DNA from 3 places in the Lysinibacillus sp. CD3-6 genome. Region 2 is predicted to be linked to each of the others. Evidence: riboswitches for the same ligand, from Rfam matches in the RefSeq annotation. Region 2 holds a riboswitch; each other region holds the start of a gene.

Region 1 (2,274 bases), 2.0 Mb from region 2:
TATCCTCAACTGCCTCTAAACCGATTGATAAGCGAATGAGCGACTCGGATACGCCAGTTTGGATTAATTCCTCAGCAGATAGTTGCTGATGTGTTGTTGATGCTGGGTGAATAATTAATGATTTTGCATCTCCAACGTTGGCTACGTGTGAGAATAATTTTACGCTGTCTATTAGCTGACGCCCTGCTTCTCGTCCACCTTTTATGCCAAATGTAAGCACTGAACCGAAGCCATTTTTCAAGTATTTTTTTGCTAAATCATGCGACGCAAAATCCTCTAATCCATTATAATTCACATATTCCACAGATGGGTGGTTACGTAAATATTCAGCGACTGCTAATGCATTTTCATTATGTTTAGGAATACGCAAATGAAGCGTTTCTAAACCTTGTAGTAAGTTAAAGGCAGCATCCGCACTTAATGTTGGACCAAAATCTCGTAGTAATTGCACGCGCAGTTTTGTTGCAAATGCAGCCGCTGCTGTATCAATACCATATCTTAATCCATGATAAGAAGTGTCTGGCTCTGTAAATCTAGGGAATCTTCCTTGTGTCCAATCAAATTTCCCCGCATCTACAACTACGCCACCTAAAGTTGTTCCATGTCCACCAATCCATTTTGTCGCGGAGTGAACAACGATATCTGCACCAAAGTCAATTGGCGTTGCGCCGTATGGTGAGGCAAATGTGCTATCGATAATTAATGGCAGTCCATTTTCATGCGCAATATTTGCTACTGCTTCTACATCTAAAACCTTTAAGCTTGGATTGCCGTAAATTTCAGCGAACACCGCTTTTGTGTTTTCATTGATCGCAGATCGGAAGTTCTCAGGATTTGTTTCATCTACGAAAATTGTTTTAATACCGTAGTTTGGTAGTGTATTTGCTAATAAGTTATATGTTCCTCCGTATAAAGAGCTTGCTGCTACAATTTCATCCCCTGCTCCTGCAAGATTTAAAATTGAAAATGCGATAGCTGCTGCACCTGATGAAAGTGCTACTGCTGCTGTCCCGCCTTCCAATAATGCGACGCGTTTTTCAAAAACATCTACAGTTGGGTTTGTAATACGTGTGTAAATATTGCCCGCTTCTTCTAATGCAAAAAGACGTTGCGCATGAGCAGTGTCTTTAAATACGAAAGCTGTTGAACGATACACTGGTACAGTTCGGGAGCCTGTTACTGGGTCAGGCTCTTGACCACCGTGTAATAGTAATGTTTCTGGTTTGAAATTCGACATATTTTCTTCCTCCTTAATGGTTTTACGATGGTACCGGAGATGAGGAGGATTTATGTGTAGAAAACAAAAACCCTCTTCAGTTAAGAAGAGGGTTGCGGTTGCAAGTTTTCCTCCCCTTATCTGCCAGATCCAAGTAAGAATCTGTAGGAATTAGCACCTTAGCAAGTTCGTCACTCACTGGTTGCCGGGCATCGTAGGGCCTATTCCCTCCGCCGCTCTTGATAAGAGTATGTGATTCAATTTCCATCGTTGTTACACAGTATAAACATAGACTTTTTTTCTGTCAACAGTAAAATTTATTTTTTTCTGAAACTTCTGTCTGCTAATTTACGTAATAAGAGCACATACACTATATAAAGAATATAAAATGAAAGGAGCATTTTTTATGGAAAAAGCCATGGTATTTTTTATTATTATAATAATTGGTTATTTCATTGGCTGTATTCACGGCTCTAAAGTGGCACAATTTCTATCAGGTGTAGATTTAAAAAAGACTGGTCATGGCAATGCTGGTGCTTCAAATGCAACGCTGTCTCTTGGCTGGAAATACGGCATATTAGTGGCCCTAATTGATATTGGTAAAGGCGTTGGTGCTATTCTCTGTGCTATTTACTACTTATCTTCTAATGCATCACAATTCACTGAAGTACAAATGTGGCTCTTAATCTATACAATGGCTGCTAGTGTTATTTTAGGGCATAACTTCCCTTTCCATATGGGCTTCAAAGGTGGCAAAGGAACTGCCTCCATTATCGGAATTTTACTTGCCGTCGATTGGAAAATTGCATTATGTGCACTTATCTTATTTGTGATTTTATCTTTAGCAACAAACTATTTAATTGTCGGTGTGTTAGAATTTTATATTGTATTTTGTACAGCTACCTATTTATGGATACCTGGCATCGGCCCAACGATCATTTCTATTCTCCTTTTATGCATAGCGTTCATCTTGCATATCGAAAATATTAAAAGACTATTCAACGGAACGGAACCGAAAGTAACATCTGCCTTTAAAAAAGCCGCATAAAGGAAGTGAT
Region 2 (2,274 bases):
GGTGTTTCCTGATAAACATAATAGTTAAGCCAATTTGAAAATAGTAAATGCGTATGTGCTCGCCATGTATTAATCGGCTCATTAGAAGGATTATTATTCGGGAAATAGTTAACAGGAATCGCAATATCAATTCCTTTTTCAACATCACGGTAATATTCATCAGCTAATGTTGTCGCGTCGTATTCTAAGTGACCTGTAATCATTATGTTCTTATTATCCTTTGACTGCACGATAAAGACGCCAGCATCTTCTGAATAGGACAGTAAGCGTAAATCTGGGTGCTTACGTACTTCATCAATGGAAACCGATGTATAGCGTGAATGTGGTGCTGTAAATAAGTCACTAAAGCCGCGCACTAAATCGACCGTTAAATCGGTAATGACATGTGAATAGACGCCAGAACATTTTTCTGGTAGCTCAAATTTACCGATACCGTAATGGTGATATAGTGCAGCTTGTGCACCCCAACATATATGCATTACGGACGTAACATTTTTCACAGACCAATCCATTATTTCTGAAATTTCTTCCCAATAATTCACTTCTTCAAATGCCATTTTTTCAACAGGCGCACCCGTAATAATCATACCGTCAAAGCGGCGATGGCGAATTTCTTTAAACGTCGAGTAAAATAGCTGTAAATGTGATTTACTCACGTTTTTAGACTCATGTGTTGCTGTATTTAAAAATGTAATATTCACTTGTAATGGTGTATTACCGAGCAATCGCAGTAATTGTAGCTCTGTTTTTTCTTTTTCTGGCATTAAATTAAAAATTAAAATATTTAAAGGACGAATTTGTTGCGTTTTAGCGCGGTCTTCTTCCATAACGAATATTTTTTCCCCACGTAAATGTTCTCCAGCTGGTAAGTTTTTCGGAATATTAATAGGCATGCTGTATTCCCCTTTTCTTTAATTTTTTTCTCTCTATCTATTTAAAAATTAAAAAATCCCCCTCATTCCATTAGAGCAAGAATGAGAAGGATAATTATCACGTTCACTCTTATCTCTCAAAGGAAACATCCTTTGGTGGAATTAGCACCTTTCTAACATTGTTAGAGGTTGCTGAAGCGTCATAGGGCCAAATCCCTCAGCTTCTCTTGATAAGATTATTTAATTAAAAAGAATTGTATCATGAACAATTAAGAATTTCAATAATACATAGAATATTTAGTATTTAAATGAATGGAAGTTTATTTTTTGATGAACACTATCATTAAAGTATCTATTTCTTTTGTGAGTTACGTATCTACTGGTTAAATATCATTTTTTACATCAATTAGCCTTCGTAAATGACAAACCAATGACAATTGTAACCCGATAAACATTCATGCATTGTAAATTGATTTTTGTAGAAGAAAACGTAATGGTAATCATGGAGGTATTATGTTAACATATACCTTTAGTAACAGAGAGGAACGTGAAATATTTTGATTAAAATTGAACTCCCAAAACCAGACTTAGTAATTCGTCAACGTGAGCAAGTATTAAAACCAGGTGATGTAGAAATCACACCATTCCATGGTTTTATTGATTTCCATAAAATCACTCGCGAAAAAGGTGGCATATTCTTATTCTACAACGAAAAAAATGAGCTATTATTTGTAGGAAAAGCGCGCAAAATTCGTCAACGCATTAAAAAGCATTTTGAAGATAACGTATCACCAATGAAAAAATATCGTGATGAAATTTTCAAAATTGAAGTGTATGAAATTGATGATCCAATGGAACGTGAAATTTACGAAACATATGCTATTAACACTTTCCGCGCAAAATATAATCTTGAAAAAGTATTTTATTAAGATAAACGCCGTTAGCAACCACTTGCTAACGGTTTTCTTTTTTAGCGTTATTCATATAAAAAAACCCACGAGAGAGGTATCTCTCGTGGGTTTTTGGTATTTAGATAAATATTTTTTCGTCTTTAAATTTGTTAGCTGTTAGTAAGCTTACAACAACAAAGATAATAAATGAAGCTACTATCGGGATTGTCACTGTATGCATACCAAAGATTGACGGATAAAAGCGATCAATCACAATGTATAACGTCATGCCCGTAATCATGGAAGCAATTGCGCCATATTTGTTGGCCTTTTTCCAATATAATCCTAGGACGACTGACCAAATAAAGACAGCTTCTAGGCCACCAAATGCAAATAAATTAAGCCAAACAAGTAAATCTGGTGGATTTAACGCAAATACAACGACCGCTAAACCAATTACGGTAGTGACAATAAAGCTTGCCCGCTTAATCTCCCCGTCGTTGGCAGTTGGC
Region 3 (2,274 bases), 2.2 Mb from region 2:
TTACAAAAATATGGGCCGAAAGTTCATATTACTGCACAAAAAATTGAGTTTACGAAAAAACTGTTTGAAAAGATAGGGCCTGTCCTATTATTAATTGGCTATTTTATACCTGGTGTTCGTCATCTAACAGCATATATTGCAGCTATTAATAATTATCCCTATAAAAAGTTTGCTGTTTATGCGTATGCAGGTGCAATAATATGGACTTTCACCTTTATTACTTTAGGGAAAGTACTCGGAAATAAATGGCGTTTTGTTGGCATGTATTTATCTCAATACAGCCTATATGCCATATTGGTGTTTATCGTATTAATGCTGATTGTGTACTTTGTATTTAAAAAAAGAAATACTATTAAATAAATAGTAAAAAAAGGTCTGCTTCAAATGTTTATTTGGCATTTGAGGCAGACCATTTTTATTTAAATTTAAGGCAAAATTGCAAATGAACGCACAGGGAATCCAGAAGCTTTTTCAGGCTTTGGCACAATATTGAAAATGACTGCTCCTTTGGCTGGTAGCTTATCTAAATTTGTCATCAGTTCAATTTGATATGTATCCTGATCTAGTACAAAATATTCGCCATCTAACGTTCCATTTTTACGGAAATCCGCCGCTGAATCTGTATCGAATGTTTCATGACCGATGGCATTGATTTTCCGTTCTGTAAATAAAAACTGCAACGCTTCTAATCCCCAACCTGGAATATGGTTATGACCGTCTTTATCTTTATTATTGAATAAGTCCTTATCTGGCCAACGTTTACTCCAATCAGTTCGCAGTGCAACAAATGTACCTGCTTCAATTTCTCCATATTCTGCTTCAAAATCTAAAATATCTTGTACGCTTAACGTCAAGTCATTGTTCAATTCTGCTTCCTTGGACTTATCTATAACAATAAGCGGAAGGACAAGTTCTTTTAATTCTAATTCGTCTAAGTAGCGCGTATTTGCAACAAAATGAATAGGTGGATCAATATGCGTTCCATATTGCCCAGGAAACGTAAATTGTTGTGCAAAAAAGCCGTCATTATGAGAAAATAGCGTTTCAAATTTTGCATCTTCAAACATAAAGAAATGAGGAGAGTCTGGCCCGAATGTATGTGTTAAGTCGACCCATTGCTTAGTTTTTAATAGCTGTAATGCTTGTAAAAGTTCATTTGTCATTTTTATTCCCTGCTTTCTTAATTATGAGTGGTGAATCAATTGCGTCATTAAATACGAACATCGAAGTGAAAAAAGAATGATTATTCCCATCGTTACGCTTCAGGCGAACGCTTTCGCGGACAAGCTCAAGCCTACTACATTCAAAAGTTCATAATTTTTCTTAGAAAAACTAATAGGAAATTAACCATTAATTAAAATAAAAAAAGAGCCCTACTTGTAGAAGAGGACTCTCGTGTAACAGAAGTCAGTCTTCTCATCTTTTGGTGAATTTCACCATTTGGAATTAGCACCATGCCTAAGACTGGTTGCTGAGACTTCATAGGGCCAATCCCTCCATCTCTCTTGATAAGAAAAATATATGAATTTTCAGAAATAGTAATAACAAATACTTTAGCATAATTATAAATAGTTTACAAGTTCTATAGGAGTGCATGGTTATAAAAAATAAGATGCCTTCTTTCTTACCAATATAAAATGATTGCGATACTACAGCACCCACCTTCTGATAAAACAATTCGAATATTGTCTGGCGTATATTTCGCTTCGAATTTCGCTGTAACACCTGCAGAAGAAATGAGTTTTTGGACTTCATCTTGCTTGGAAAGCTGTGCGGCATTTTTAAGATCATGGGCAAACTGATCGGACCCTTCAATTTTCTCTGTTAATAATTGGGCCTGCTGCATAATCGGCTGAATTTGTTTGGCAGATGTCTTCAACTTCAATGTATTAATAGGCGGGTACTGATTTGGGTTTGGAGATGTGGGCATCGCAAGCTGTCCAGGTAAATGGTGGGGGAAAGACGAATTAGCAACGCCCCAATTTGGATATTGATGTACATAAACATAATACGGATAAGGATTGTAATACAGCAGAATTCCTCCAATCTATAGCTAATATCTTAGTGTATCTTATGTAGTGGCATTCTATTTTGTGTTGAAGTAGCCCGTTCTTAGCTAACAAAGCTTAGCGTAGTCCTCTTTTTATATATGTTGCAATGAATGTAAAAAAAGTTCGGTACGGAGATAATATTATTTTTATCAGAAAAAATGGCAATCGAAATGGCTGAAATAAAGATGTTTGAATCGAGACAATAATGCAATGGGTACAGCCA

What was found. A riboswitch is a leader RNA that binds a small molecule or an ion and turns the genes downstream of it on or off. The one in region 2 is predicted to bind S-adenosylmethionine.
Region 1: another riboswitch for S-adenosylmethionine. It lies ahead of FH508_RS01760 (O-acetylhomoserine aminocarboxypropyltransferase/cysteine synthase family protein); the one in region 2 lies ahead of metA (homoserine O-acetyltransferase MetA).
Region 3: another riboswitch for S-adenosylmethionine. It lies ahead of FH508_RS22525 (cyclase family protein); the one in region 2 lies ahead of metA (homoserine O-acetyltransferase MetA).

The regions. Positions count from the first base shown of each region.
Region 1 covers NZ_CP085880.1:364,616-366,889, reverse strand. Annotated here, with positions in the region: gene FH508_RS01760 (O-acetylhomoserine aminocarboxypropyltransferase/cysteine synthase family protein) at 1-1,237, opposite strand, end outside; SAM riboswitch class I at 1,351-1,465, opposite strand; gene FH508_RS01755 (glycerol-3-phosphate acyltransferase) at 1,623-2,264, shown strand.
Region 2 covers NZ_CP085880.1:2,336,938-2,339,211, reverse strand. Annotated here, with positions in the region: gene metA (homoserine O-acetyltransferase MetA) at 1-893, opposite strand, end outside; SAM riboswitch class I at 1,000-1,109, opposite strand; gene FH508_RS11340 (nucleotide excision repair endonuclease) at 1,430-1,801, shown strand; gene panF (sodium/pantothenate symporter) at 1,902-2,274, opposite strand, start outside.
Region 3 covers NZ_CP085880.1:4,545,300-4,547,573, reverse strand. Annotated here, with positions in the region: gene FH508_RS22530 (DedA family protein) at 1-360, shown strand, start outside; gene FH508_RS22525 (cyclase family protein) at 426-1,163, opposite strand; SAM riboswitch class I at 1,414-1,515, opposite strand; gene FH508_RS22520 (YuzC family spore coat inner layer protein) at 1,625-1,930, opposite strand.